One region of the Pseudomonas sp. MF06569 genome, then DNA from elsewhere that is predicted to be linked to it. Evidence: predicted binding sites of a transcription regulator. Region 1 holds the regulator's gene; the other holds the start of a gene.
The links. The regulator LexA, encoded in region 1, represses DNA repair genes until DNA is damaged. The targets are predictions, from matches to a motif close to CTGTNTNNNNANACAG.

Region 1 (15,301 bases):
TATACCCGTACCAATCAGAAGATCTATTTCGCTGGCCTGGCCCTTGAGGCCATGAACAAGGCGAGTGAGGGTCGGGCCATGAATGCTCAGGCGCTGGTTCAGGCAGAGCGCGAGTCGGCGGTATTTCATCTGTATGGTGCGCTGCTTGGCTTGTGTCATGAGATTGCTGGCTTTTATCGTCTGTCCCAAGCCAATGCACCTCGGGTCGAACTGCTGCTCACCCAGCAAGTGCTGGACGAGAAGGCCATTCCGGAACTGGCCGAGCTGGTTGAACTGGCACAGGCGCCGCAGACATGGCTGGCGCAACTGGTTGCGACCCACGCTGCTCTGTATCAGCCGTTACAGGCACCCAAAAAGGTCAAGGCGGATGTGTTCCAGCCCTTGATCATTGCGGTCAACCTAGAGGATGAGGCACCCCGGGAGTTGAGTCGCGAAACCATGGAGGAGTGGCGTCAGAACCTAAAAAGTATGGCCATTCGGTTCCGTGATGGACTCAATGAGTGCTAAAGGTCGAAACCGAAACGGTACAGTCATTCATCAGTCTGTAATCGAAAGCGCTACAGATCACGGGAAATTCCCGCGGGATGGCTGATATACTCCCACGCTTTCGTGGAGAACAAATTTATATGCCAACGTCTTTTCTAGAAATTGTCGAGTTGCCAGACGGTCGCATCGAATTGCGCCGTGCTGAGGACGAAGGGTCTTTGGTAACGCTGAATTTTTCTGAAGATGCCAAGGCTTTTCTTCAGGGGCAGCACGTAGAGGTGGCGAAAGCCATGCTTAGCGTCGGTGTACAAATGGCGGGTCGGCTGGCCGAAGGCGAGCTCGAAAAAGACGATGGGCCACGCATTCTTCACTAAGCGACCCTGACTCGTGCTCCGCAGCCAGGCGAGTGCGTTCTGCACTGGCCCTGCGCAGGCATCAACTGTTTAACCCAAGCGAATATTCAGACTTTGCCCGTGACCGGTGCGAGCTGCGCTGATCAACTGATTGCGCGCAGCGCTGGTCAGCGGGTTGATCCAGCTCACTACCGTGTGGCTGCGACCCAGTCGCAGCGCTTCGCAGGTCAGTTGCAAGGCGCTTTTGTTGCCATTGGGTTGCAGCAGCAGAATGCGCTCGCGGTTCAGTCCGGCATCGCGTAACCAGCTTTGGGTCAGGCTTGCAGGTGGCGCAATCAGTGTCAGCCAGCGAGCGTTTTGTTGCTCGCTCAGTTCGCGCAGCATGGGGGCAAGCAGGTTCAGGCAGTTTCCGGCGGCACCGCGTAGCGACAGTTCACTGAACACCTCGGGTTCGGCGCTCCAGGGGGAATCGAGCACGTCCTTGATCGCTGGCGTCATGGGTTGAGCCATGAACGCTTCAAAAAGGGTGAGTTGTGCTGGCAGCGGGGTGTGTGGGAACTGCATGAAGCCTCCTTTAGCGGCGAATTACGCCGACACTCAAGCCTTCAATGACCAGTTCCTGGTCTTTGAGGTTGACTTCAATCGGGGCGAATTCAGGGTTCTCGGCAATGAGCCAGACCTTGTTGCCTTCACGCTTGAAGCGTTTGACCGTGACTTCGTCGTCGATACGGGCCACGACAATCTGGCCGTTACGGGCTTCGCGACAGGTATGCACGGCAAGCAGATCGCCATCGAAGATGCCGACATCCTTCATGCTCATGCCTTGTACCCGTAGCAGGTAGTCGGCTCTGGGGTGAAAGAAGGTCGGGTTGATGTTGCAGGACTCTTCGACGTGCTCCAGCGCAAGAATCGGAGCACCGGCAGCTACTCGGCCAATGATGGGCAGCGTGGATTCGTCAGACTTGGCTTCGAAGCCGGGTATGCGAATACCGCGGGAGGCACCGGGGGTCATCTCGATGGCACCCTTGCGGGCAAGCGCCTTGAGGTGTTCTTCGGCGGCGTTGGGGGATTTGAAGCCCAGCTCCTGTGCGATCTCGGCACGGGTGGGCGGGTATCCGTTGTCATCCAGGCATCGCTTGATGAAGGCCAGGATCTCAGCTTGGCGTGGCGTCAGTTTTAGCATGTTGATCGCTCTGTCTTTTTATACAGTGACTGGGATTATATACAGTGAAAGCTTCTTGGCAATCACCCATTTCCAGCGGTCCGCTGGACGGTCATTAATAAGTCGGGCGACCCGTACTTTATCAGGTGGGGCCGCACTGGCCGAGGCTGTGGTTAAATGCAGAACTGCCCGGTCCTGAAACGAATGCCTCATCTTGACTTTTTACAATCTGAAACGTATGTTTCAAACAGGTGTTTAAATGTTTGTCAGGCGGAGTAGTCATGGCCCAGTCGGAAACCGTTGAACGTATCCTTGATGCTGCCGAGCAGCTGTTCGCGGAAAAAGGGTTTGCTGAAACCTCATTGCGGCTGATTACCAGTAAAGCCGGGGTCAATCTGGCGGCGGTCAATTACCATTTCGGTTCTAAAAAGGCGCTGATCCAGGCCGTCTTTTCGCGCTTCCTGGGGCCTTTTTGCGCCAACCTCGATCGTGAGCTGGAGCGTCGCCAGGCCAAGCCTGAGAACCGCCCCAGCCTTGAAGAGTTATTGGAGATGCTGGTCGAGCAGGCGCTGGTGATCCAGCCACGCAGTGGTAACGACCTGTCGATTTTCATGCGCTTGCTCGGGTTGGCGTTCAGTCAGAGCCAGGGTCACTTGCGTCGCTATCTTGAAGACATGTACGGCAAGGTTTTTCGCCGGTATATGCTGCTGGTCAACGAGGCTGCCCCACAAATCCCGCCCATCGAGTTGTTCTGGCGCGTGCACTTCATGCTGGGTGCTGCGGCCTTCAGCATGTCGGGAATCAAGGCGTTGCGTGCAATTGCCGAGACTGATTTCGGTGTCAACACCTCCATCGAGCAGGTGATGCGTCTGATGGTGCCATTCCTCGCGGCAGGCATGCGTGCACAAAGCGGCGTCACGGATTCTGCAATGGCCAGTGCCCAGCTTCGCCCCCGCAGTAAAACCGCCCCGGTTACCGCCAAGGTTTGACCCGCGGCGGGTGGGCGCGGCAGCTTTGTTCCGCTAAGCTAGTTGCCATGCCCAACCCTGACTTATTCCCGTCTGTCGATTCGCCGCTGCCTCTCTGGAGTGCGGCACGCAGGCGCGTGGCTGCGGATCCGGACCGGGCAATGAACGCTCTCTTTTTAAAGGATTTCCCATGAGTTCTGCCTTGCAAGGCTCCTTGATGGTGGACGTCGCCGGTACTTGGCTGACGGCTGAAGATCGGCAATTACTGCGCCAGCCTGAAGTAGGCGGGTTGATTATCTTTGCACGCAATATCGAGCATCCGCGCCAGGTGCGTGAGTTGAGCGCGTCGATTCGCGCGCTGCGTCCCGACCTGTTGCTGGCGGTCGATCAGGAAGGCGGCCGGGTGCAGCGCCTGCGTCAGGGGTTCGTGCGCCTGCCAGCCATGCGTGCCATTGCCGATAACCCCAACGCCGAGTACCTGGCTGAACAGTGTGGCTGGATCATGGCCACTGAAGTGCTGGCCGTAGGGCTGGACCTGAGCTTTGCCCCGGTCCTGGATCTGGATTATCAGCGTAGCGCTGTGGTCGGTAGCCGTTCGTTCGAGGGCGACCCTGAGCGCGCAGCCACATTGGCCGGGGCTTTTATTCGCGGGATGAACGACGCGGGCATGGCGGCGACCGGTAAGCATTTTCCGGGACACGGATGGGCCGAGGCTGATTCTCACGTCGCCATTCCAACTGACGAGCGCAGTCTTGAGCAGATTCGCGCCCATGACCTCGTGCCTTTTGCCCGCTTGAGCAAGCATCTGGCTGCTGTCATGCCGGCCCACGTGATCTATCCACAAGTGGACAGCCAGCCTGCAGGATTCTCGCGTCGCTGGTTGCAGGATATTTTGCGCGGCGAGCTTCAGTTCGACGGCGTGATTTTCAGTGACGACCTGTCGATGGCCGGTGCGCACGTAGTGGGTGATGCCGCCAGCCGGATTGAGGCGGCCTTGTCGGCGGGTTGTGACATGGGACTGGTATGCAACGACCGTGCGGCGGCGGAGTTGGCACTCAGCGCTGCTCAGCGGTTGAACGTTACCCCTTCGCCCAGGATTGCACGCATGCGTGGTCAGGCCTGGGCCAGCACTGACTATCGCCAGAGCCCGCGCTGGCTGGTGGCAATGGGTGCGCTTAAGGATGCTCAATTAATAGATTGAGCACATCGATGCCGCTTTGACGTTTGGCGAAGCAGAAAGACCGTATCGCCTGAATCGCAGGCAAGCCAGCTCCCAAGATTTCGCAAGCACCACAAAGCCCGTGGGAGCGGGCTTGCTCGCGATGGCGTCAGCGCGATTAAGCACAAAGACCGCGCTGCCTGAGTCGCAGCCAAGCCCGCGCCTGCAGTTAATCAATAAGTGGGATGTCTCAGCGCTTCTCTGTTTTGGGTGGCAGCGGCGCGAAGAGCGCGTCGATGTCGTCGTCCTGTAATTTCCAGTCACCGGCGACTCGTCCGTCCAGAACACCTGCGGCCAAATCCGATTTTTCTTGCTGCAAGTGTTGGATTTTTTCCTCCACGGTGCCGCGGGCAATCATCTTGTAAACAAACACCGGTTTTTCCTGGCCGATACGGTAGGCGCGGTCGGTGGCCTGGTTTTCAGCCGCCGGGTTCCACCACGGGTCATAGTGAATCACCGTGTCGGCTTCGGTGAGGTTTAAGCCCACGCCGCCAGCCTTGAGGCTGATCAGGAATATTTGCAGGGTGCCGCTCTGGAAGTCTTTGACCGGTGTGCGTCGGTCGCGGGTTTGCCCCGTGAGGATGGCGTAGCGCACCTTGCGTTTTTTCAGTTCGATTTCGATCAGGCCGAGCATCGAGGTGAACTGGGAAAACAGCAGGATGCGCCTGCCTTCGGCAAACAGTTCTTCGAGCATCAGCATCAGGCTGTCGAGCTTGCCCGAGGTGCTGCCTTTTTTCGGCGGGGTGTCGCTGACCAGTCGCAGATCGCAGCACACCTGACGCAGCTTGAGCAGCGCCTCGAGGATAATGATCTGGCTGCGCCCGACACCTTTTCGGGTGATTTCGTCGCGCACCTTCTTGTCCATCGCCAGGCGCATGGTCTCGTAGACATCGCGCTGGGCCTCGTTCAGGTCGACCCAGTGAATGATCTCGGTCTTGGGCGGCAGTTCGGTCGCGACCTGTTCCTTGGTGCGGCGCAATAAAAACGGTTTGATCCGCGCATTGAGATGCTGCAGGCGTTCGTTGCTGCCCTGACGCTCGATGGGTATGCGGTAGTCGCGGTTAAAGGTTTTAACGTCGCCCAGCCAGCCGGGCAGCAGGAAGTGGAACAGAGACCACAGTTCGCCCAGGTGGTTTTCCAGTGGGGTGCCGCTCAGGCACAGGCGTTGCCGCGCAATCAGTTCACAGGCCGCCTGGGTGGCCTTGCTGCCGGGGTTCTTGATGTACTGGGCCTCGTCCAGGACCAGCAGGTGCAAGGGCAGTTTTGCCAGGTGCTCGATGTCCTTGGGCAGCAAGGCGTAGGTGGTCAGGATCACGTCGTAGTCATTGAGGTGTGCAAAGTGTTTTTTGCGGGTGGCGCCAAACAGTGCCAGCACCTTGAGCTGCGGGGTGAAGTGCGCAGCTTCGTCCAGCCAGTTGGGGATCAGGCTGGTGGGCATCACCACCATTGCCGGGCGATCCAGGCGGCCGGCATTTTTTTCGCACAAGATATGGGCCAGGGTCTGCAGGGTTTTGCCCAGCCCCATGTCGTCGGCCAGTACGCCGCCCACTTCGAGCTGGCGCAACGACTGCATCCAGCTCAGGCCTTCAAGCTGGTATGGGCGCAAGTTGGCATTGAGCCCTTGGGGAACTTCGACGCTAAAGTCCTTGATGTCGCGCAGGCGCTGGGCAAAACCGCGAATCTGCTCGCCACCTTCCCAGCGCAAGGGCAGGGCATCGAGAGCATTGAGGCGTGGTGCGTCAGCGCTTTTGATCCGCAGGGAGGTCGCGTCCGGTTCACCCAGATAAAATTCGTCCAGGGTTGCCAGTACCGGTTTCAGCCGTCCGTACGGCAGGGCGACCTGCAGCGGGCCATGATTGCTACCGGGGTTGGCCGGGATATTCACCAGAATCAGTTCGTCATCCCGACGCCGGGCGAGTTTTTCGGGGTTGAGGATGTCGCTGTGGGAGCGCATCAGGTTCAGCAGTATCGGCAGCAAGCTCAGGTGTCGGCCGTTGACGATAATGCCCAGTTCCAGGTCGAACCAGTCACGTTCCGGGGCCTCGTCGACATTGGCATACCAGTCTTCGACCGGGGTCAGGTCAAAGCCGAAACCTTCATCGATCTGCAGCTCCCAGCCTTGTTCCCTCAGGCCTTGCATCTGGTTGAGGGTGAAATTCAGCCAGGCACTGTCATTGACCAGTTCAAACAGCTCTCCAGCACTTTCAGGCAGCGCCTTGCTCTGGCGGGTCGCAATCTTGAAGCCCAGGCTGCGCAATTGCTCGCGGTAGAGGTTCTCTGTGTCGGGATGACGCTTGATCCGCAGGGTCTGCTGTTCCTGGCGCAGCAGGATGTCGGTGTTCTTTTGCCCGCTGACGTATTGATCCAGGTAGTTGAACGACAGTGCTGCGCGGTGCTGGATGTAGCGTTGCATCTTGCCGTTGCGCGGTTCGAAGGCGCTGAATTCAGCGCTGGCCAGCCACAGCCGTGGCACCGGCTTTACATCGTCGACCCGAAGTTCTGGCAGGTTGTTGGGACGACGTGAGTCGAGTACGGCCTGGAGTTTTTCCAGAAGCTCGGCATCCTGAGCGGCGGCAGGGTAGTTCAAGGTTTCTTCAATCTTCAGTAAGACGGCAGCGGTGTGCTTGCAATGGGTGCGTACCGGACAGGTGCAGGTGGCGTCCACCAAAAGCAAAGTGCCTTTGGCGGACTCACGCAGATGTATGGTCTGGCGGTAGGGGTTTTCGCCTGAGCCCTGGCAGCTCGCGCTGATCATGCTGTCGCCGATCTGGACGATCCTGACACGGTTTTCCTTGGCGTAGCGGCGGCCACGCTCAAGGCTTTGCTCTTTGAAGCGGCTGGTCCAGGTCGGTGCGAGCGGCTTGGTCAACCGGGGTGTCTGGCTCAGGGTCATGGGTAGTTCATTTAGGAAGACTTCGGCGTCAGGCGCTCAAACAGCGCCTCGATGGTATTGAAGCGTTCTTCCGGGCGCTCCATGGGCACCATGAACTTGAACAGGGTTGCGCCTTCGAATTTGTAACGGTTGGGTTGGCCCTGGATCAGTTTGATCAGCACCATCGGGTCAACCGGTGTGTCCGCTGCAAATTCGATTCGCCCGCCTTGTGGGCCGGCATCGACCTTTTTGATTCCCAGCTGCTCGGCCTGCAATTTGAGCAGGGTGATGCGTACCAGGTTCTTGGTCGGTTCCGGAAGCAGGCCAAAGCGGTCGATCATCTCGACCTGCAAGTCCTTGAGGCCTTCTTCGTCGGCGGCCGAGGCAATGCGCTTGTAGAGAATCAGTCGAGTGTGGACATCGGGCAGGTAGGCCTCGGGAATCAGCGCGGGCACCCGCAGGTTGATTTCCGGCCCGCCGCCCAGTGGCTGGTCGAGGTTGGGCTGTTCGCCCTTGCGGATCGACTTGACCGCCCGTTCGAGCATTTCCATGTACAGGGTAAAACCGACGGCCTGGATCTGGCCGCTTTGGCCATCGCCCAGCAGCTCGCCTGCGCCACGGATCTCAAGGTCGTTGGTGGCCAGCACAAAACCGGCCCCCAGATCCTGGGTGTTGGCGATGGCTTCCAGGCGCTTTTGCGCATCCCCGGTGATTTGCTGGCGCGGGGGAGTCAGCAGGTAGGCGTAAGCCTGGTGGTGACTGCGCCCCACGCGACCGCGCAACTGGTGCAGTTGTGCCAGGCCGAATTTGTCGGCGCGCTCGATGATGATGGTGTTGGCGCTCGGCACGTCGATGCCGGTCTCGATGATGGTCGAGGCGATCAGCACGTTGAATCGCTTGTGGTAGAAGTCGCTCATCACCTGTTCGAGTTCGCGTTCGCGCATCTGCCCGTGGCCGATGCCGATCCGCGCCTCGGGTACCAGCTCTGCCAGTTCGGCGGCGCATTTTTCGATGGTTTTGACATCGTTGTGCAGGTAGTAAACCTGCCCGCCGCGCAGCAACTCGCGCAGCAGTGCCTCTTTGACCGTGCTTTTGTTCTGCTCCATGACAAAGGTGCGCACCGACAACCGGCGTGCCGGTGGCGTGGCGATGATCGACAGGTCACGCATGCCCGACACCGCCATGTTCAGCGTACGCGGGATGGGTGTTGCGGTGAGGGTCAGAATATCGACTTCACTGCGCAGGGCCTTGAGCTGTTCTTTCTGGCGAACCCCGAAGCGGTGTTCTTCGTCGATGATCACCAGGCCCAGGTTTTTGATTTTGACGTCGTCCTGCAGCAGCTTGTGGGTGCCGATCACGATGTCGATCTTGCCTTCGGCCAGGTCGGCCACTGCCTGGTTGATCTCTTTGGCCGACTTGAAGCGGCTCATCACCTCAACGGTTACCGGCCAGTCGGCAAAACGGTCGCGGAAGCTGTTGTAGTGCTGTTGGGCGAGCAGGGTGGTGGGAACCAGAATTGCGACCTGACGACCACCATGCACGGCAATGAAGGCCGCCCGCATGGCCACTTCGGTTTTGCCGAAGCCCACGTCGCCACACACCAGGCGGTCCATCGGCTTGGGCGACAGCATGTCGGCGCGCACGGCTTCGATGGTGGTTTGCTGGTCCGGGGTTTCTTCAAACGGGAAGCCGGCACTGAAGGTGGCGTAATCGGCTTTAGGGTCCGCAAACGCATAGCCTTCACGGGCAGCCCTGCGGGCATAAATGTCGAGCAGTTCGGCAGCCACGTCACGCACTTGCTCGGCAGCTTTGCGCTTGGCTTTTTGCCAGGTTTCAGAACCCAGACGGTGCAACGGCGCCAGTTCATCATCGCTGCCGGTGTAGCGGGCGATCAGGTGCAGGTTGGCCACCGGCACGTAGAGCTTGGCGCCCTCGGCGTATTCCAGGGTCAGGAATTCGGCCACCTGATTGTCCACTTCCAGCGTTGCCAGGCCCTGATAGCGACCGACACCGTGGTCAATGTGGACAACGGGTGCGCCTTCACGCAGCTCGGTGAGGTTCTTGATGACGGCATCGTTGTTGGCATCGGCGCGTTTTTCGCGACGCCTGCGCTGCATTACGCGCTGGCCGAACAACGGGCTTTCGGCAATCAGTGCCAGTGCCGGGTCGTCCAGCAGCAGGCCTTCATCCAGCGGGGCAATGGTGATTGCCAGGCGATGCTTGCTGGCGACGAAGTCCGGCCAGCTGTCGACCGTTTTTGGTCGCAGCTTCAGGCGCTCCAGCAGTTCGAGCAGCACCTCGCGCCGACCCGCCGACTCAGCGGTAAACAACACGCGGCCATCAAACTGCTCAAGAAACCCGGACAAGGCAGCCAGTGGCTGATTGGCCTTGGCTTCAATCGCGAGATTGGGCAGCGGTTGGGCCGGGAACCGTTCACGGCTGCTGCCGGTGTCCAGGTCATCCTGGCTTGCGACTACCCGCGGCCAGCTTTTGAGGCGCGCAAAGCAGTCTTCAACCGGCAAAAACAGCTCGGCAGGCGGCAGCAAAGGACGCGACGGGTCGATGCGGCGTTCTTCGTAGCGGTTGCGCACGTCAGACCAGAAATTCTCGGCCGCCTGCTCAATGCCTGGCAGCGAGAACACTTGCGTGTCGGCCGGCAGATAATCGAACAGGGTTGAGGTTTCATCGAAAAACAGTGGCAGGTAGTACTCGATACCCGCAGGTGTAATCCCGCTGGTCAGATCCTGAAAGATCGGGCATCGACGGAAGTCGACATCAAAGCGTTCACGGAAGCGGGCCTTGAAGCGGGTCACGGCGTCTTTTTGCAGCGGGAACTCGCGAGCGGGCAGCAGCCTTACCGACTCGACCTTGTCGATCGAGCGCTGGTTCTCCGGGTCGAAGGTGCGCAGGGTCTCGATTTCGTCGTCGAACAGGTCGATCCGGTACGGCAGCTTGCTGCCCATCGGGAACAGGTCGATCAGGGCGCCTCGCACTGCAAATTCACCATGTTCATACACGGTGTCAACGCAGCGATAACCACTGGCCTCAAGCCGGGTACGCATCTGTTCCACGTCCAGCTTCTGGCCGATATCCAGCACCAGGCTGCTGCCGAGCAAGAACTTGGTCGGCGCAAGGCGATGTAGGGCGGTGGTAATCGGCACTACCAAAACCCCGTGATTCAGCTCCGGCAGCCGGTACAGGCTGGCGATACGCTGGGAAATGATGTCCTGGTGCGGAGAAAACAGATCGTAGGGCAGGGTTTCCCAGTCGGGAAAATGCAGCACCGGCAACTCGGGCGCGAAAAACCTCAGCTCTTGCTCAAGGCGTTCTGCACTTTGGCTGTCGGCGGTCAGGAGCAGGGTGAAGCGCTTGGCGGCGCTGGCGGCCTCGGCAATCGCAAGGCTCAGGGCGGCACCGGGCAAGTTGCTCCAGTGCTGTTTACCTGCCGTAGCAGGGAGTTTCGGTAGACGCAGGACGGGCACGGAAGGTTGAGCTCCAAGCGTTGCGGCAAAGTCTGCAATTGTAACGGGCCAAGGGGCAGGCTGTCAGTTGCAGTCTTTGAACGGCGTTGAATTCAGCGTGAGTTATCGAACATGGGGGTGCCAGAGGGGCTACTCAAGGGCTGCAGGCCCATAAAAAAGCCGGTGTTATAAAAATATTCGCCTATATTTACGGGTGCTTAATCGTTTCAGTAACGGCGTATGACAGGCGTGCATTGCCCCTGAATGGGCGCAGCGGCATAATGTAGCCCCTTTTTTCAGCCCCTACATGTGGAAGGTTCCCGTGACTCAGAAGCCCGACCAGTGTCTTGGTGAATGGATCGACCGTGAAGCACTCGCAGAAGCGATGATTCCGCTTATCGGTCAGCTATACCGCAATAACAATGTGGTTAGCTCGATCTATGGCCGCAGCCTGATCAACCGTTCAGTCATTGCGATTCTCAAAGCTCACCGCTTTGCTCGCCATCGTCAGTCCGATGATATCGAATTGTCCGTGCACGAAACTTTCCCTCTGCTAAAGGCAATGAGCGAGCTCAAGCTCGGCGCTGCCTCGGTAGACCTGGGCAAGCTGGCCGTCAAGTTCAAGGCCGAAGGCAATGGCCGCACGGCTGAGCAGTTTGTACGCGAAGAGCTGGCCGATGTAGTGGGTCAGCAAAACGCTTCTGCACGCAAAGGTACTGACGTTGTTCTGTACGGCTTCGGTCGTATCGGCCGTCTGCTGGCGCGCATCCTGATCGAGAAAACCGGTGGTGGCGACGGTCTGCGTCTGCGTGCCATCGTTGTGCGCAAAGGCGCCGACAACGATCTGGTCAAGCGTGCAAGCCTGCTGCGTCGTGACTCGGTACATGGCCCGTTTGATGGCACCATCGTTGTCGATGAAGTCAACAACACCATCACTGCCAACGGCAACCTGATCCAGGTGATCTACGCGAAGAACCCTACCGAGGTGGATTACACCCAGTACGGCATCAAGAACGCCCTGCTGGTGGACAACACCGGTGTTTGGCGTGACGCAGACGGCCTGGGCCAGCACTTGCAGTGCCCTGGTATCGATCGCGTTGTCCTGACCGCTCCGGGCAAGGGCAAGCTGAAGAACATCGTTCACGGCATCAACCACGGCGAAATCACTGCTGACGACAAGATCGTTTCGGCGGCATCCTGCACCACCAACGCCATCGTGCCGGTGCTCAAGGCTGTCAACGACAAGTTCGGCATCGTCAACGGTCACGTTGAAACGGTTCACTCGTACACCAACGACCAGAACCTGATCGACAACTTCCACAAGGGCGATCGCCGTGGTCGCAGCGCCGCGCTGAACATGGTTATCACCGAGACGGGTGCTGCTACCGCTGCTGCCAAGGCTTTGCCTGAGCTGGCCGGCAAGCTGACCGGTAACGCGATCCGCGTTCCGACGCCAAACGTTTCGATGGCCATTCTCAACCTGAACCTTGAGAAACCGGCTACCCGTGAAGAAATGAACGAGTACCTGCGCCACATGGCGTTGCACTCCGATCTGCACAAGCAAATCGACTACGTGAGCTCGCAGGAAGTGGTTTCCACTGACTTCGTGGGTTCGCGTCACGCCGGTGTAGTGGATGCTGAAGCCACTATCTGCAATGACAACCGCGTTGTGCTGTACGTTTGGTACGACAACGAATTCGGTTACAGCTGCCAGGTAGTACGCGTGATGGAAGACATGGCCGGGGTTAACCCGCCAGCGTTCCCACGCTAAGCAAGCGCCGCAACTGAAAACGCCCCGACTGGTTCGGGGCGTTTTTGTTTGTGCTGCAAACCCCGTGGGAGCGGGCTTGCTCGCGATTGGATCAGCGCGGTTGTTCAGGCAGACCGCGCCGCCGGTATCGCGAGCAAGCCCGCTCCCACAGTGGTCAGGCGTTGCTGGCCACTGCCGATTGCGCCGTACGCAACTGGTGCTTGTCGCCGCGGAACAACACCACGGTCGCGATCAGCCCCAGCACTGCTGCGCCGGTCAGCCACAGGCCGGGAGCGGCCTTGTTGTCCAGTACGTGGATCAGGTAGGTGCAGGCCGCCGGGGTAAAGCCGCCGAAGGTCGCAGTCGCCAGGCTGTAAGCCAGTGAAAACCCGGTGGTGCGCACTTCAATCGGCATGATTTCGGTCAGGGCAACCACCATTGCACCGTTGTACGAGCCATACAGGAAGGACAACCACAGCTCGACAATCAGCAGGTGGCTGAAGCTCGGGTTGGCCACCAGCCATGACAGCGCCGGATAGGCCGTCAGGATCGCAAGGATGGTTGCGCCCAGCAGCAGCGGTTTGCGCCCAATCTTGTCTGACAGCGCGCCCATGACTGGTAGCCAGAAGAAGTTCGACAGGCCAATGCACACCGTCACCAGCAAGGCTTCAAGGTCGGTGAGGTGCAGCTCTGCCTTGCCGAATGTCGGGGTGTAGGCGGTGATCAGATAGAACGACACGGTCGTCATGACCACCAGTGCCATGCCACCCAGTACCAGGCCAAAATTCAGCCTGATAGAGCGCATGATTTCCCCCAGGGTAGGGTGATGTTTGCGGGCTTCGAACTCGGGGGTTTCTTCCATTGAGCGTCGGATGACAAAGATCACCGGGACGATCATGCGCCCCAGCAGGAACGGGATGCGCCAGCCCCATTCACCCATTTCTTCGGGGCTCAGCCAGTGGTTGAGGCCAACCCCGAGCAAGCCGGCAAATACCACCGCAGCCTGCTGGCTTGCAGATTGCCAGCTGACGAAGAAGCCTTTGCGCCCTGGAGTGGCGATTTCAGCCAGGTACACCGACACCCCGCCCAGTTCCACGCCAGCCGAAAAGCCTTGCAGCAAGCGACCGAGCAATACCAGCAGAGGAGCCGCCACACCCAGGGTGGCGTAGCCCGGCACGCAGGCAATCAGCACCGTGCCCATCGCCATCAGTGCGAGGGTAATGATCAGCCCTTTGCGGCGGCCATGACGGTCGATGTAGGCGCCGAGGAAAATCGCACCCAGTGGGCGCATGAGGAAGCCCGCACCGAAGGTCGCCAGGGCGAGCATCAGAGAGGCAAAGGCGCTATCGCTTGGAAAGAAGGTTTTGGCAATGGCCGTGGCGTAAAAGCCAAAGACCATGAAGTCGAACATCTCTAGGAAGTTACCGCTGACAACGCGAAAAATCGCCTTGCCTTTGCCCGTACTGGAGGCCATCAGAAATCACCCGCTTTTATCTGTTTTTATGCGCAATCCGTGTTTTTACTCGTCCTCACTGCAAGATCAAGGCGTACGCCATTGTGCAAAACAGTTTTGTAACCATATGTGTATCAGGAATTGTAGGCAACATTTGTTGTCGCTACACGGGCGGGCTAGGGCTGTTGCGCCAATAAAGCCAGGCGGAGTTTGTCGGGCAAACCTTGAGGTGCGAGCCAGATTCCCAGATAGACCTTGGCCAGTTCCTGATTCTGGCTATTGAAAATAACGGCGCCATTACGCTCGACGTTCAGCCCGCGTTGGGGGTTGTAGTCCAGGGCATAGCGATCGCCGCGCTTGATGTTGCCGAAGCTGGCTTGCAGTTTTTTTAACGGGGCGTCGAGGCTGGCCAGGGTGGTGGCGGGGTGTTGGCGTTTCAGGATGGTGGCAGATGCCTGGGTGATATCGCTGTGATCCAGGTCCCGCAGATAGAACAACTCGAGACGCAAGTCGCGTTGTTCGTTAAACGCCTGCTCAGGGCTGATCTCGGGTGGGGTGAACAGGGCGGCGGCGTAGATGTCGGCCCAGAGATAGGTCAGTACGATCTGGCCTTTACGTTCCATTGGTGTTGTGTCGGCTTGTGCCAGGGCGGGGAAGTTGGCTTCCTTTAATCGTGCAGCCTCGTCTGCCGGGCTGGCGGCGCTATAGAGCAGCAACAATACGATCAATAACTTGCGCATGATGGATGTGCTCTGGTCGATGGGTTTGATCGCCGGGCTGTAGTCGCTGCCGAAGGCTGCGAGGGGTTCAGTGGCGTTTCCAGGAAAACGGGTTGCTGCGCAACCCTTCGCAGCCTACGGCAGCGACTACATCGAAGAGTGAAGCTCAATCGCCGATGTAGTGAATACAAAAATAGCCAACGACCAGACCAAGGGTTAATGTTCGCGGCGTTCAGGCTTCTATAGACTGTGCCCCACGTTTTGATCCTTCATGGCGCTGGCCGCGACATGATTTAGCCGCAGGTGCCCACAGGGGTGCCACGGCCTGTTCTGAGGAGTACGCATGGCTGTCTACAACTACGACGTAGTGGTACTGGGTTCCGGCCCGGCAGGAGAAGGTGCGGCAATGAACGCCGCAAAAGCAGGGCGCAAGGTAGCGATGGTCGACAGTCGACGTCAGGTCGGCGGCAACTGCACGCACTTGGGCACTATCCCGTCCAAAGCCCTGCGTCACTCGGTTCGCCAGATCATGCAGTTCAACACCAATCCGATGTTTCGGGCCATTGGCGAACCGCGCTGGTTCTCGTTTCCGGACGTACTGAAAAGCGCCGAAAAAGTCATCTCCAAGCAGGTCGCCTCGCGCACCGGCTACTACGCCCGCAATCGCGTAGACCTGTTCTTCGGCACCGGCAGCTTCACCGACGAGCAAACAATCGAAGTGGTCTGCGCCAATGGCGTAGTCGAAACCCTGATGGCCAAGCAAATCATCGTTGCCACCGGCTCGCGTCCTTATCGCCCGGCCGATATCGATTTCAGCCACTCCCGTATCTACGATAGCGACACCATCCTGAGCCTGGG
Region 2 (15,301 bases), on a different contig from region 1:
GTTGAGTTGGTGGATCACAACTTGGTGCTGTACGTGCGCAAGAAGTCCAAGTAAGCATGTCACGCGAGCTACGGTTCGCGAAACGATCGAAGGCGGCCCAAGGGCCGCCTTCGTGCTTTCTGATATCGGTCTTTTGATAACCGTTCGTCGTTAAGCCGCCAGATTCTTTGCAGTGACGACCATTTTTTTGGCGTGGGCCAAGGATTCTTTGGTCAGGTCGACACCGCCGAGCATGCGTGCAACTTCTTCTACGCGCTCTTTTTTGCTCAGTTTGGCCACGGCAGTACGGGTGGTATCGCTCTCGCGGACCTTGTGTACAAAAAGGTGTTGATGACATTGGGCAGCCACTTGCGGCAAGTGAGTGACTGTCAGTACCTGGCCTCGTTCGCCAAGGCGGCGTAGCAGTTGCCCCACGATTTCGGCCGTCGGGCCGCCAATCCCGACATCCACTTCGTCGAATACCAGAGTGGGTACGCGGGATGTTTGAGCGGTAATTACCTGGATGGCCAGGCTGATACGTGACAGTTCACCGCCAGAGGCAACTTTGGCCAATGCCTTGAGTGGCTGGCCGGGGTTGGCACTTACGAGCAGTTCGACCTGCTCCAGGCCTTGTGGCATAGGGTCATTGCTGCTCTGTGGGCGCAGTTCAATCACGAAACGGCCACCGGGCATGCCAAGGCGCTGTATCTCTTCTTCTACGGCACTGCTCAGGCGCGTTGCAGCCTGGCTGCGCAAGTTGCTGAGTTCGCGGGCGCACTCATGATAGTGGCGGGAATAGGAGGTCAGCTCATTGGCCAGGCGTTCGATGTTCTCGTCGTTGGCGTTGAGGGTTTCGAGTTCATCCAGCAGTTTTTGCTGCAAGGCAGCCACTTCGGTGGGTTGCACGCGGTGTTTGCGCGCCAGTGTATAGATGGTGTCGAGCCTTTCTTCCAGGTACTGCAGTCGGCCTGGATCAGCATCAAAATGGTCGATAAAGCGATTAAGTTCGCCCACGGCTTCTTCGACTTGAATTTGTGCGCTGGCCAGCAGATCGGTGGCTTCGCCCAGTGAGCCCGAGTTGTTGTTGATGCTTGAAAGGCGATTGAGGCTCACCGTCAGGGCATTGAGTACGTTGCCTGAGTCGCTTTCGCTGCATTGCTCCACCACTTGGCGGCATATGGTCAGCAAGGTTTCGGCGTTGGTCAGGTTTTTGTGTTCCTGTTCCAGTTCTTCCAGTTCGTTCTCGCCCAGGGAAAGGGTTTCAAGTTCTTCGAGCTGGTAGCTGAGCAGTTGATGGCGCGAGCGCTGTTCATCGCCGGAGTTGGACAGGTGTTCAAGCTCTTGCCTGGTCTGGCGCCAGCGTTGCGCGGCCAATTGCACCTGGCGGGCAAGGTCGGTGGCGCCGGCGAACTCGTCGAGCAGGCGGCGGTGGGTGTCGGGTTTGAGCAGCGACTGGTGCTCGTGCTGGCTGTGGATATCAATCAGCAGCTCGCCCAGGGCCTTGAGGTCGCCTTGGGGGCAGGGGGTGCCGTTGATGTAGCTGCGCGAGCGGCCTTCGGCAGTAATGACTCGGCGCAAGATGCACGGACCTTCGCCTTCCAGGTCGCGCTCGGCAAGCCAGGCCCGGGCTTCTGGTATGTCTTGCAGGTCGAACGTGGCCAGGATATCGGCCTTGTCGGCTCCCGGGCGGACAACACCGCTGTCTGCGCGGTCCCCTAGTGTGAGGCCCAGGGCGTCGAGCATGATCGATTTGCCGGCACCGGTCTCGCCAGTGATTACACTCATCCCGCGATCCAGTTCGAGATCGAGATGTTCAACGATGGCGTAGTTGTGTACGGACAGGTGCACCAGCATAGGAGCTGCTCCAAAACGTAATGTCTGGTTATTTATACAGTGTTTTGTTTCGTGCTGACAATGGCTGTGCTTAGTTCGATTTGCTTGTTTTTTTGGTTTTTTTAGCTCGATTTTGTTTTTTGGCAGGTAACGCCAGGGGGCTCTAACATCTATTTTCTGGTTTTCAGGCTCTTGAACCTGAGAATTGCGACCCCATATACCTTGGCAGAAGCGCGAGTCGAGCTCGCGGACGAAGTTTGAAAGGAGAAATCTATGGCAGACGAACAGACTATGGATACGCAGAACCAGGACGCCAACCAGGCCGCCGATGTAGCAGGTGAAGATTTGGCAGCCCGTGTGCAGGTGCTTGAAGAGCAGCTGGCAGCCGCTAATGATCAGGCTCTGCGCGTAGCTGCCGATCTGCAGAACGTTCGCCGCCGCGCTGAGCAGGATGTTGAGAAGGCTCACAAGTTTGCGCTGGAGAAGTTCGCTGGCGACCTGTTGCCGGTGATCGACAGTCTGGAGCGCGGTCTTGAGCTGTCCAGCCCGGACGATGAAAACATTCGTCCGATGCGCGAAGGGATCGAACTGACCCTGAAAATGTTCCAGGACACCCTGAAGCGTTATCAGCTGGAAGCGATCGACCCGCACGGCGAGCCCTTCAATGCCGAGCATCATCAGGCGATGGCAATGCAGGAAAGTGCTGACCTGGAGCCAAACAGTGTGCTCAAGGTGTTTCAAAAGGGTTATCAGCTCAATGGTCGCTTGCTGCGCCCGGCTATGGTCGTAGTCAGCAAGGCGCCAGCGCCGGTTTCGCCATCGATTGACGAAAAGGCTTGAAATCGGCCGCAAGGCCCCCATTTAGAAGTCAAGCGTTAAGCAATGCCGCAGTTGGTCATTACTGCTGCGGCAACAAAATTCAAATTTAGGGAGAGTAAACATGGGCAGAATTATCGGTATTGACCTCGGGACCACCAACTCGTGTGTTTCGGTTCTGGAAAACGGTAAAGCAAAAGTTATCGAAAACGCAGAAGGCGCGCGCACTACGCCGTCGATCGTTGCGTACGCCAATGATGGCGAAATTCTGGTTGGCCAGTCGGCCAAGCGTCAGGCAGTGACCAATCCGCATAACACCCTGTACGCGGTGAAGCGTCTGATCGGTCGTCGCTTTGACGAAGAAGTTGTACAGAAAGACATTCAGATGGTTCCGTACAAGATCGCCAAGGCTGACAACGGCGACGCTTGGGTTGAAGTGAACGGCCAGAAAATGGCTCCGCCACAGATCTCGGCTGAAATTCTGAAGAAAATGAAGAAAACCGCCGAAGACTACCTCGGCGAGCCAGTGACTGAAGCGGTCATTACCGTTCCGGCCTACTTCAACGACAGCCAGCGTCAGGCAACCAAAGACGCCGGCCGTATCGCGGGTCTGGACGTTAAACGCATCATCAACGAACCAACCGCAGCTGCTCTGGCTTACGGTATGGATAAAGCGAAGGGCGACCACACTGTCATCGTTTATGACTTGGGTGGCGGTACTTTCGACGTGTCGGTCATTGAAATTGCCGAAGTTGATGGCGAGCACCAGTTTGAAGTGCTGGCAACCAACGGTGACACGTTCCTGGGTGGTGAAGACTTTGACATCCGTCTGATCGACTACCTGGTTGACGAGTTCAAGAAAGAAAGCGGCATGAACCTCAAAGGTGACCCGCTGGCGATGCAGCGTCTGAAAGAAGCTGCTGAAAAAGCCAAGATCGAACTGTCTTCGAGCCAGTCGACTGACGTGAATCTGCCTTACATCACTGCAGATGCCACCGGTCCTAAGCACTTGAACGTGAAGATTTCCCGCGCCAAGCTGGAATCGCTGGTTGAAGACCTGGTTCAGCGCACCATCGAGCCTTGCCGCATTGCTCTGAAAGACGCTGGTATCGACGTTGGCGCGATCAACGACGTGATCTTGGTCGGTGGTCAGACTCGTATGCCGCTGGTACAGAAGCTGGTAACCGAGTTCTTCGGCAAGGAAGCACGTAAAGACGTGAACCCGGACGAAGCTGTTGCAATGGGTGCTGCCATCCAGGGCGCGGTATTGGCCGGTGATGTTAAAGACGTTCTGTTGCTGGACGTGAGCCCGCTGACTCTGGGTATCGAAACCATGGGCGGCGTAATGACTGCTCTGATCGAGAAAAACACCACGATTCCTACCAAGAAATCGCAAGTGTTCTCGACTGCTGACGATAACCAGGGCGCTGTGACCATTCACGTGCTGCAAGGTGAGCGTAAGCAAGCCGCACAGAACAAGTCGTTGGGCAAGTTCGACCTGGCTGACATTCCACCCGCTCCACGTGGCGTGCCTCAGATCGAAGTAACCTTCGACATCGATGCCAACGGCATCCTGCACGTAAGTGCAAAAGACAAGGCGACTGGCAAGTCTCAGTCCATCGTGATCAAGGCTAACTCGGGTCTGTCCGAGGAAGAAATCGCTCAGATGGTTCGCGATGCCGAGATCAATGCTGAGGAAGACCGCAAGTTCGAAGAGCTGGCAGCTGCACGTAACCAGGGCGACGCACTGGTTCACTCGACTCGCAAAATGATCGTCGATGCTGGCGACAAAGTAACCGAGGAAGAGAAAGCTGCAATCGAAGCTGCTGTAGTTGCACTTGAAGCTGCTGTTAAAGGCGACGACAAGGCTGCTATCGAAGCCAAGGTTGAAGAGCTGTCCAAGGTGTCTGCTCCGGTTGCACAGAAAATGTACGCCGAGCAAGCGAACCCGGCAGACGCAGCGGCCAAGCCAGCTGATTCGGCTGAAAAAGCGGACGACGTTGTCGACGCTGAGTTCGAAGAAGTAAAAGACAACAAGTAATCAGCTTGTTTGTCGGCCAGTTGACCGCGCTTTAGCGGTGACTGGTAGGATGTCGCCGCGCGGGAGCTTGCTCCCGCGTTGGCGTGTCTGGAGTAAAGGAATTTTTACAGCATGCGACAAGGTCGAATGCTGGCGGTTTGGTCTGGATCTTTCTTGTTTTCCGGCCAGAGGTAACCGCTCCTGTCGGCCAATGCATTGGCTGTTAAACAGAAACCAATATCGTTGAAAAGACGTGAGTCGGGTCTGATCCTTTTCGGGCTTGGCGGGTTTGGCGAGGCTCGGGAGGGTTTTGTCGAACGTCCTTGAGAGTGCAAAGAATTATGGCAAAGCGCGACTATTACGAAATATTGGGTGTTGAACGCACTACGACTGAGATCGAACTGAAAAAAGCTTATCGCCGACTGGCGATGAAGCATCACCCGGACCGCAATCCGGATGACAAGGCCTCGGAAGAACTGTTCAAGGAAGCTAACGAAGCTTACGAAGTTCTGTCGGACTCCAGCAAGCGTGCGGCCTACGATCAATACGGTCATGCCGGTGTTGATCCGCAAATGGGTGGCGGCGGTGCTGGTTTTGGCGGCCAGAACTTCTCCGATATTTTTGGCGATGTGTTCAGCGATTTCTTTGGTGGTGGCCGTGGCGGCTCCCGGGGTGGCGCTCAGCGTGGTAGTGATTTGCGCTACACGCTGGAGCTGGATCTGGAAGAAGCCGTGCGCGGTACCACGGTCAATATCCGCGTTCCGACGCTGGTCAACTGCAAGCCATGTGACGGCTCGGGCGCCAAGAAGGGCTCTTCGCCTGTGACCTGTACAACCTGTGGCGGTATTGGTCAGGTGCGCATGCAGCAGGGTTTCTTCGCTGTTCAGCAGACTTGCCCGCGTTGCCATGGTCAAGGCAAGGTCATCTCTGATCCGTGCGACAGCTGCCGTGGCGAAGGCCGTGTAGAAGAATACAAAACCCTTTCCGTCAAAGTCCCTGCGGGCGTTGATACCGGCGATCGCATTCGTCTGTCGGGCGAAGGCGAGGCAGGCGTACAGGGTGGGCCGACTGGTGATCTGTATGTAGTGATCGATGTGCGCGAGCACGCGATTTTCCAGCGCGACGGCAAGCATTTGTTCTGTGAAGTGCCGATCAGCGTGGCTGATGCCGCATTGGGCGCAGAGCTTGAAGTGCCAACGCTGGATGGTCGGGTCAAGTTGAAAGTCCCTGAAGGTACTCAGACTGGCAAGCAGTTCCGCTTGCGTGGCAAGGGCGTTGCTCCGGTGCGTGGCGGTGGTGCAGGCGATCTGATGTGCCGCGTTGTAGTTGAAACTCCGGTCAAGTTGAGTCGTCGTCAGCGTGAACTGATGGAAGAGTTCCGTACCACGCTGGAAGGCGATAGCTGCCATTCCCCAAACGCCACGGGCTGGTTTGAAGGCGTGAAGCGTTTTTTCGGCGACCTGTAAGGAGCGGTAGATGCGACGTATAGCTGTGATGGGCGCTGCCGGGCGCATGGGCAAGACATTGATCGATGCGGTGCAGCAGCGCTCGCCACTGTGCGGGCTGACGGCGGCAATCGTTCGTCCGGGCAGTTCCCTGGTGGGGGCTGATGCTGGCGAGCTGGCTTCTATCGGGCGAATTGATGTGCCGTTGTCGGCCAGCCTGCAGGAGGTCGCTGCTGATTTTGATGTGCTCATCGATTTCACTTTGCCTGAGGTGATGCTGGGCAATCTGGCGGTGTGTCGCAAGCTGGGCAAGGCCATGGTGATTGGCACCACGGGCTTGAGTGCGGCGCAAAAACAGCTGTTGGTCGAAGCGGGTCAGGACATTGCGATTGTCTTTGCTTCCAACTTCAGTGTCGGGGTCAATCTGTCATTCAAGTTGCTGGATATGGCGGCGCGGGTGATGGGTGATGAGGCGGATATCGAAATCATCGAGGCGCACCATCGGCACAAGGTCGACGCTCCTTCGGGAACGGCGATGCGGATGGGTGAGGTGATTGCCGATGCGCTGGGCCGCGATCTGCAAAAGGTTGCGGTATATGGTCGTGAAGGCCATACCGGTGCTCGTGACCGTGAAACCATCGGTTTTGCCACTGTGCGCGGCGGTGATGTGGTGGGTGATCATACGGTGCTGTTTGCCACTGAAGGTGAGCGTCTCGAGATTACCCACAAGGCATCCAGTCGCATGACCTTTGCCAAGGGTGCCGTTCGTGCTGCCTTGTGGCTGGAAGGGCGAGAGCCTGGCGTGTATGACATGCAGGATGTGCTCGACCTACGTTGAGTTATCTCTGTAAAATCGGGCTGTTGGCGCGCCAGCAGCCCGATTTTTAACCGCTAAGCGATTTCCTGTCGCATTCTCCTGTCTTTTAGACTCTTTAGCGGTAGACCAAAAAAGCCTTTTTCTGTAAGCTACAGCTTTAGTGTGTCCACTAAAAGCGCGCAGATAATTCGATGAAGAAGCGGGGTGACGTGTCCATACGTCACTCCGCTTTTTTACAACCTGCGATCGCCCTTTCAGGCTTTATTTACGGGAGGTCTTCTTGACTAAGCAAGCCATACTCGCCCTCGCTGATGGCAGCATTTTTCGCGGCGAAGCCATTGGGGCCGACGGTCAAACCGTTGGTGAGGTGGTGTTTAACACCGCAATGACTGGCTACCAGGAGATCCTGACGGATCCTTCCTACGCTCAGCAAATCGTGACCCTGACTTACCCGCATGTTGGCAATACCGGTACTACCCCGGAAGACGCCGAGTCTGATCGTGTCTGGTCCGCAGGTCTGGTAATCCGTGATCTGCCGCTGGTTGCAAGCAACTGGCGCAACACCATGTCGCTGGCCGACTACCTGAAAGCCAACAATGTTGTGGCCATCGCCGGTATCGACACTCGCCGCCTGACGCGCATCCTGCGTGAGAAAGGCGCGCAGAACGGTTGCATCATGGCGGGCGACAATATTTCTGACGAGGCTGCAATCGCAGCTGCTCGCGGCTTCCCGGGCCTGAAAGGCATGGATCTGGCGAAAGTCGTCAGCACTGAAAAAGCCTACGAGTGGCGCTCCAGCGTCTGGAACCTGGCCACTGACAGTCACCCGACTATCGAAGCCAGCGAGCTGCCTTACCACGTGGTCGCGTACGACTACGGCGTAAAATGGAACATCCTGCGCATGCTGGTTGAGCGCGGCTGCCGCGTTACGGTGGTTCCTGCTCAGACCCCGGCCAGCGATGTACTGGCACTCAACCCTGACGGCGTGTTCCTGTCCAACGGTCCTGGCGATCCTGAGCCTTGCGACTACGCGATCACGGCCATCAAGGAAGTTCTGAATACCGAGATTCCGGTGTTTGGTATCTGCCTCGGTCACCAGCTGCTGGCTCTGGCCTCGGGCGCCAAGACCGTGAAAATGGGTCATGGCCACCACGGCGCTAACCACCCGGTCCAGGATCTGGACACCGGTGTTGTGATGATCACCAGCCAGAACCACGGTTTTGCGGTAGACGAAGCAACCTTGCCAGCCAACGTGCGCGCCATTCACAAGTCGCTGTTCGACGGCACGCTGCAAGGTATCGAGCTGACCGACAAGAGCGCTTTCAGCTTCCAGGGTCACCCTGAAGCAAGCCCTGGCCCGAACGACGTTGCGCCGCTGTTCGATCGCTTCATCAATGAGATGGCCAAGCGCCGCTGATCAGCTCCCTGCTGCAGCGCCCTGTGGCGGCCCCGACCTTCGGTGGCCCCCAGGGCGCTTCAGAAGCCTGATTGACAGCTTGCCGACTGACCTGCGGATTTGAGTGACAAACCCATGCCAAAACGTACAGACATAAAAAGCATCCTGATTCTCGGCGCTGGCCCGATTGTTATCGGCCAGGCCTGTGAATTCGACTACTCCGGCGCCCAGGCCTGTAAAGCCCTGCGCGAAGAGGGTTATCGCGTCATCCTGGTGAACTCCAACCCGGCCACCATCATGACCGACCCGGACATGGCCGACGCCACCTACATCGAGCCGATCAAATGGCAGACCGTTGCCAAGATCATCGAAAAAGAGCGTCCGGACGCACTGCTCCCAACCATGGGCGGCCAGACTGCTCTGAACTGCGCACTGGATCTGGAGCGCGAAGGCGTTCTGGAGAAGTTCGGCGTAGAGATGATCGGCGCCAATGCCGACACCATCGACAAGGCTGAAGACCGTTCGCGTTTCGACAAGGCGATGAAGTCCATCGGTCTTGACTGCCCGCGTTCCGGTATCGCTCACAGCATGGAAGAGGCCAATGCGGTTCTCGAAAAGCTGGGCTTCCCGTGCATCATCCGTCCGTCCTTCACCATGGGCGGCACCGGTGGCGGTATTGCTTACAACCGTGAAGAGTTCGAAGAAATCTGCGCTCGCGGCCTGGACCTGTCGCCAACCAAAGAGCTGCTGATCGACGAATCCCTGATCGGCTGGAAAGAGTACGAGATGGAGGTTGTCCGCGATAAAAAGGACAACTGCATCATCGTGTGCTCGATTGAAAACTTTGACCCGATGGGCGTGCACACCGGTGACTCGATCACCGTTGCTCCGGCACAAACCCTGACGGACAAGGAATACCAGATCATGCGTAACGCCTCTCTGGCGGTACTGCGTGAGATCGGCGTTGAAACCGGCGGTTCCAACGTTCAGTTCGGTATTTGCCCGGACACCGGCCGTATGGTTGTGATCGAGATGAACCCGCGTGTATCGCGTTCCTCGGCCCTGGCATCGAAAGCGACCGGTTTCCCGATTGCACGTATCGCTGCCAAGTTGGCGATCGGCTACACCCTGGACGAACTGCAAAACGAAATCACCGGCGGCGCTACTCCTGCGTCCTTCGAGCCGTCCATCGACTACGTTGTGACCAAGCTGCCGCGCTTTGCTTTCGAGAAGTTCGCCAAGGCTGACGCTCGTTTGACCACGCAGATGAAATCTGTGGGTGAAGTCATGGCTATCGGCCGGACTTTCCAGGAATCCCTGCAGAAGGCCCTTCGCGGTCTTGAAGTGGGTGTAAGCGGTCTTGATCCAAAGCTGGACCTGAGCAACCCGGAAAGCATGGCCGTGCTCAAGCGCGAGCTGACCGTGCCGGGCGCCGAGCGTATCTGGTACGTGGCTGACGCGTTCCGCGCAGGCATGACCGTCGAAGATATCTTCGGCATGAACATGATTGACCCTTGGTTCCTGGTGCAGATCGAAGATCTGATCAAGGACGAAGAAAAGATCAAGACCATGGCGCTGTCCTCGATTGACCGTGATGCCATGTATCGCCTCAAGCGCAAGGGCTTCTCTGATGCGCGCCTGGCCGTACTGCTGGGTGTCACCGAGAAAAACCTGCGTCGTCACCGTCACAAGCTGGAAGTGTTCCCGGTCTACAAGCGCGTTGACACCTGCGCCGCCGAGTTCGCCACCGACACCGCCTACATGTACTCCACCTACGAGGAAGAGTGCGAAGCCAACCCTTCGGATCGTGACAAGATCATGATCCTGGGCGGTGGCCCGAACCGTATCGGCCAAGGTATCGAGTTCGACTATTGCTGCGTTCACGCCGCTCTGGCACTGCGTGCAGACGGTTACGAGACCATCATGGTCAACTGCAACCCGGAAACCGTTTCCACCGACTACGACACTTCGGATCGTTTGTACTTTGAATCCGTAACCCTCGAAGACGTTCTGGAAATCGTGCGGGTCGAGAAGCCAAAAGGCGTGATCGTCCAGTACGGCGGCCAAACTCCGCTGAAACTGGCCCGCGCCCTGGAAGAAGCCGGCGTACCGATCATCGGTACCAGCCCTGACGCCATCGACCGTGCAGAAGACCGCGAGCGTTTCCAGCAGATGGTTGAGCGCCTGAACCTGCGTCAGCCGCCAAACGCCACTGTGCGCAGCGAAGACGAAGCGATTCGTGCCGCTGGCAAGATCGGTTACCCGCTGGTTGTTCGTCCGTCCTACGTATTGGGCGGCCGTGCGATGGAAATCGTTTACGAAGAAGAAGAACTCAAGCGCTACCTGCGCGACGCGGTGAAAGTGTCCAACGACAGCCCTGTGCTGCTGGATCACTTCCTCAACTGTGCCATCGAAATGGACGTGGATGCTGTCTGCGACGGTACTGATGTAGTGATCGGCGCGATCATGCAGCACATCGAGCAGGCGGGTGTTCACTCTGGTGACTCTGCATGTTCGCTGCCGCCGTACTCGCTGCCGCTGCACATCCAGGACGAGATGCGCGAGCAGGTCAAGAAGATGGCTCTGGAATTGGGCGTTGTCGGCCTGATGAACGTGCAGTTGGCTCTGCAGGGCGAAGATATCTACGTGATCGAAGTGAACCCGCGTGCTTCGCGTACCGTTCCTTTCGTGTCCAAGTGCATCGGTGTTTCCCTGGCGATGATCGCAGCTCGCGTGATGGCCGGTAAAACCCTGAAAGAAATCGGCTTCACCAAAGAAATCATTCCTAACTTCTACAGCGTGAAAGAGGCGGTCTTCCCGTTCGCCAAATTCCCGGGTGTTGACCCGATTCTCGGCCCTGAGATGAAGTCCACCGGTGAAGTGATGGGTGTGGGCGATACCTTCGGCGAAGCTTTTGCCAAGGCCCAGATGGGTGCAAGCGAAGTGCTGCCGACTGGCGGTACTGCCTTCATCAGCGTTCGTGACGACGACAAGCCCCTGGTGGCTGGCGTTGCTCGCGACCTGATCAGCCTGGGCTTCGAGATCGTTTCAACGGCGGGCACAGCCAAGTTCATCGAAGCTGCCGGCTTGAAAGTACGTCGCGTGAACAAGGTGACCGAAGGTCGTCCGCACGTTGTCGACATGATCAAGAATGACGAAGTTACCTTGATCATCAACACTACCGAGGGTCGTCAGTCGATTGCTGACTCCTACTCCATTCGCCGCAACGCGCTTCAGCACAAGATCTACTGCACCACGACCATTGCTGCTGGCGAAGCGATCTGCGAAGCGCTCAAGTTCGGTCCTGAAAAAACCGTGCGCCGCTTGCAGGATCTACACGCAGGATTGAAGTCATGATCAAGTATCCAATGACCGTCCAGGGCCACAAGGCCCTGGAGGAAGAACTCGCACACCTGACCAAGGTTGTTCGGCCGAAGCTGAGCAAGGAAATCGGTACGGCGCGTGAGTTGGGCGATTTGAAAGAAAATGCTGAATACCATGCAGCTCGTGAGCTCCAGGGTATGTCTGAGGCTCGTATCCGTGACATCGAAGGCCGTCTGCAAAACGCAGTGGTTATTGATGTGGCAGCGATTCCTCACACCGGCAAGGTGATTTTCGGCACCACGGTTGAGATCGCGAACGTTGAAACTGACGAGCGCGTTGTCTATCAGATCGTTGGTGAAGATGAAGCTGACTTCAAGCTCGGAAAAATCTCCGTGGGTTCGCCACTTGCTCGTGCCTTGATTGCCAAGGAAGAGGGTGACGTAGTCGCGGTGAAAACACCTGGCGGTGTTATTGAATACGAGATCATTGAGGTGCGTCACATCTAAGAATGGCGCCCGCCTTGTGCGGGCGCACTTCTTTGGCGGCTGGCCCGGGTGTTCCGGGTCGGCAGCTTGTGGTTGTTGCACACAGAATTTTTAGCGGTGCTGGCCTGAACCCGGTTGGCAGCGTTGCAAGTTGAAAGGCGAGTAGCAGGTGCGGGAAGGGTTGCGTTGGGCGTCTCTGGCTGCCTGATGCGTTGCGCGGGCAGTTCTTGCATGGCTCTCGGGTTTATCCCTGGAAGAGTTTCAGGGCGCGCCAGGCGCACCCTTGACCCTTGTCGACATCACTTGAAGCGATGGATGTTCGACAGTTGCTTGTTTACATTGACGTTCTTGCGGTACAGAAGCGCCATTTTGCCGATAACCTGTACCAGTTCCGCTTTGCCGGCCTTGCACATTTGTGCGACGGCTTCCAGGCGGGATTCACGATCCAGAATGTTGACTTTGATTTTAATCAGCTCGTGATCGCCCAATGCGCGTTCGAGTTCGGCTAAAACACCTTCAGTCAAACCATTATCAGCCACAGTCAAAACTGGTTTCAGATGGTGGCCAATGGATTTGTACTGTTTCTTCTGCTCTTGAGTGAGCGGCATAATCTGACCCCTGTGTCTGATCTTGTAAAAAGCGGCGGCCAGTTTACCCGAGCGAGTCCCAGACCGCCCAGTTAATCACGACCCGTTTAAAATTTTTGAGGTGGCCCGTGGCCCGTTCCAAGACTAGCCTTAACTGGCTGAAAGAGCATTTCAACGACCCGTACGTCAAAATGGCGCAAAAAGACGGGTATCGCTCGCGCGCCAGCTACAAATTGCTGGAGATTCAAGAGCGCGATCGACTCATTCGTCCCGGCATGACAGTGATTGACCTGGGTGCTGCCCCGGGTGGCTGGTCACAGGTGACCAGTCGTCTGATCGGTGGTCAGGGGCGTTTGATTGCTTCCGACATCCTGGACATGGACAGCATTCCTGATGTGACCTTCATCAAGGGCGACTTTACCGAGGACGCCGTACTGGCACAGATCCTCGAAGCAGTAGGAAATACGCAAGTAGACCTTGTGATTTCTGATATGGCCCCCAATATGAGTGGATTGGCCGCTGTGGATATGCCCCGGGCGATGTTCCTGTGCGAATTGGCACTGGACCTTGCTGGTCGCGTCCTACGTCCTGGTGGTGATTTTCTGATTAAAGTTTTCCAAGGCGAAGGCTTCGATCAGTACCACAAAGACATTCGCAAGCTGTTCGACAAGGTGCAGATGCGCAAGCCGTCGTCGTCTCGAGACAGGTCCCGCGAGCAGTATTTGCTGGGGCGCGGCTTCCGCGGTATCGATGGTTCCGCCAGTGATGAGCGTCTCTGACAAGGGCGATAGTTTTTTTTGAATCGCTTTACAGATCTGGCATAACGAATATTGTGTAGTCAAAGTTTCACAAAGGGTTACAGACGGAGCCTGCAAGGGTTGTAGGCAATGTAGTAAGTTATGCCGGTGAATATCATGCGAAGCACGCTTCAGTAGCGGGGCTTGCTTCAGAGGGTAGCTAATTGAACGATATGGCAAAGAATCTGATCCTGTGGTTGATCATCGCCGCTGTCCTGGTGACAGTGATGAACAACTTCTCCAGTCCAAACGAGCCACAAACCCTCAACTATTCCGACTTCATCCAGCAAGTTAAGGATGGCAAGGTCGAGCGCGTTGCCGTGGATGGCTACGTGATTACCGGCAAACGCAGCGATGGCGATTCCTTCAAAACCATCCGTCCGGCTATTCAGGACAACGGTTTGATCGGTGACCTGGTGGATAACCATGTGACCGTTGAGGGCAAACTGCCAGAGCAACAAAGCATCTGGACTCAGCTGCTGGTTGCAAGCTTCCCGATTCTGGTGATCATCGCTGTCTTCATGTTCATGATGCGCCAGATGCAGGGCGGTGCCGGCGGCAAAGGCGGCCCGATGAGCTTTGGCAAGAGCAAGGCGCGGCTGCTGTCGGAAGACCAGGTCAAAACGACTCTGGCTGACGTAGCGGGTTGTGATGAGGCGAAGGAAGAAGTCGGCGAACTGGTCGAATTCCTGCGAGATCCGGGCAAGTTCCAGCGCCTGGGTGGTCGTATTCCTCGTGGTGTGCTGATGGTTGGCCCACCGGGTACCGGTAAAACCCTGATTGCCAAGGCAATCGCGGGCGAAGCCAAGGTGCCGTTCTTCACGATTTCCGGTTCCGACTTTGTTGAAATGTTCGTGGGCGTCGGCGCAAGCCGTGTTCGTGACATGTTTGAACAAGCCAAGAAACACGCACCCTGCATCATCTTTATCGATGAAATCGATGCGGTCGGCCGTCACCGTGGTAACGGCATGGGCGGCGGTCATGATGAGCGCGAGCAGACGCTTAACCAGTTGCTGGTTGAGATGGACGGCTTTGAGATGAATGACGGCATCATTGTGATTGCTGCCACCAACCGTCCTGATGTGCTCGATCCTGCGCTGTTGCGTCCAGGTCGTTTTGACCGTCAGGTTGTGGTTGGCTTGCCGGACATTCGTGGTCGCGAGCAGATCCTCAAGGTGCACATGCGTAAAGTGCCGATGGGCGATGATGTCCAGCCGGGCGTGATTGCACGTGGTACTCCGGGCTTCTCGGGTGCCGATCTGGCAAACCTGGTGAACGAAGCTTCCCTGTTCGCAGCGCGCACCGGTAAGCGTGTTGTTGAAATGAAAGAGTTTGAGCTGGCTAAAGACAAGATCATGATGGGCGCCGAGCGCAAATCGATGGTCATGTCGGACAAAGAAAAGCGCAACACGGCTTATCACGAGGCGGGTCACGCTATCGTCGGTCGCGTAGTGCCTGAGCATGATCCGGTCTACAAGGTTTCGATCATCCCTCGTGGTCGCGCCTTGGGCGTAACCATGTTCCTGCCGGAAGAAGATCGTTACAGCCTGTCCAAGCGTGCGCTGATCAGCCAGATCTGCTCGCTATATGGTGGCCGTATCGCTGAAGAGATGACCCTGGGTTTCGACGGTGTTACCACCGGCGCTTCCAACGACATCATGCGTGCCAGCCAGATTGCGCGGAACATGGTGACCAAGTGGGGCTTGTCCGAGAAGCTTGGCCCTCTGATGTATGCCGAGGACGAAGAGTCTTATCTGGGTCGTGGTGGTGGTCAGTCTGCAAGCGTGTCGGGCGAAACAGCC

Region 2: a site for LexA is predicted at 1,858-1,873, ahead of recN (DNA repair protein RecN). Genes of this name have one in related genera too.

The regions. Positions count from the first base shown of each region.
Region 1 covers NZ_JCBCUZ010000002.1:238,425-253,725, forward strand. The annotation lists gene AC19YQ_RS03490 (DUF6586 family protein) at 1-507, shown strand, start outside; gene AC19YQ_RS03495 (hypothetical protein) at 627-860, shown strand; gene sulA (SOS-induced cell division inhibitor SulA) at 930-1,403, opposite strand; gene lexA (transcriptional repressor LexA) at 1,414-2,022, opposite strand; gene AC19YQ_RS03510 (TetR/AcrR family transcriptional regulator) at 2,283-2,990, shown strand; gene nagZ (beta-N-acetylhexosaminidase) at 3,172-4,170, shown strand; gene AC19YQ_RS03520 (SNF2-related protein) at 4,379-7,081, opposite strand; gene mfd (transcription-repair coupling factor) at 7,093-10,542, opposite strand; gene AC19YQ_RS03530 (glyceraldehyde-3-phosphate dehydrogenase) at 10,829-12,292, shown strand; gene AC19YQ_RS03535 (MFS transporter) at 12,447-13,745, opposite strand; gene AC19YQ_RS03540 (chalcone isomerase family protein) at 13,901-14,464, opposite strand; gene sthA (Si-specific NAD(P)(+) transhydrogenase) at 14,787-15,301, shown strand, end outside.
Region 2 covers NZ_JCBCUZ010000009.1:50,929-66,229, reverse strand. The annotation lists gene fur (ferric iron uptake transcriptional regulator) at 1-54, shown strand, start outside; gene recN (DNA repair protein RecN) at 151-1,833, opposite strand; gene grpE (nucleotide exchange factor GrpE) at 2,086-2,652, shown strand; gene dnaK (molecular chaperone DnaK) at 2,753-4,669, shown strand; gene dnaJ (molecular chaperone DnaJ) at 4,990-6,114, shown strand; gene dapB (4-hydroxy-tetrahydrodipicolinate reductase) at 6,125-6,931, shown strand; gene carA (glutamine-hydrolyzing carbamoyl-phosphate synthase small subunit) at 7,191-8,327, shown strand; gene carB (carbamoyl-phosphate synthase large subunit) at 8,442-11,663, shown strand; gene greA (transcription elongation factor GreA) at 11,660-12,136, shown strand; gene yhbY (ribosome assembly RNA-binding protein YhbY) at 12,415-12,723, opposite strand; gene rlmE (23S rRNA (uridine(2552)-2'-O)-methyltransferase RlmE) at 12,831-13,481, shown strand; gene ftsH (ATP-dependent zinc metalloprotease FtsH) at 13,673-15,301, shown strand, end outside.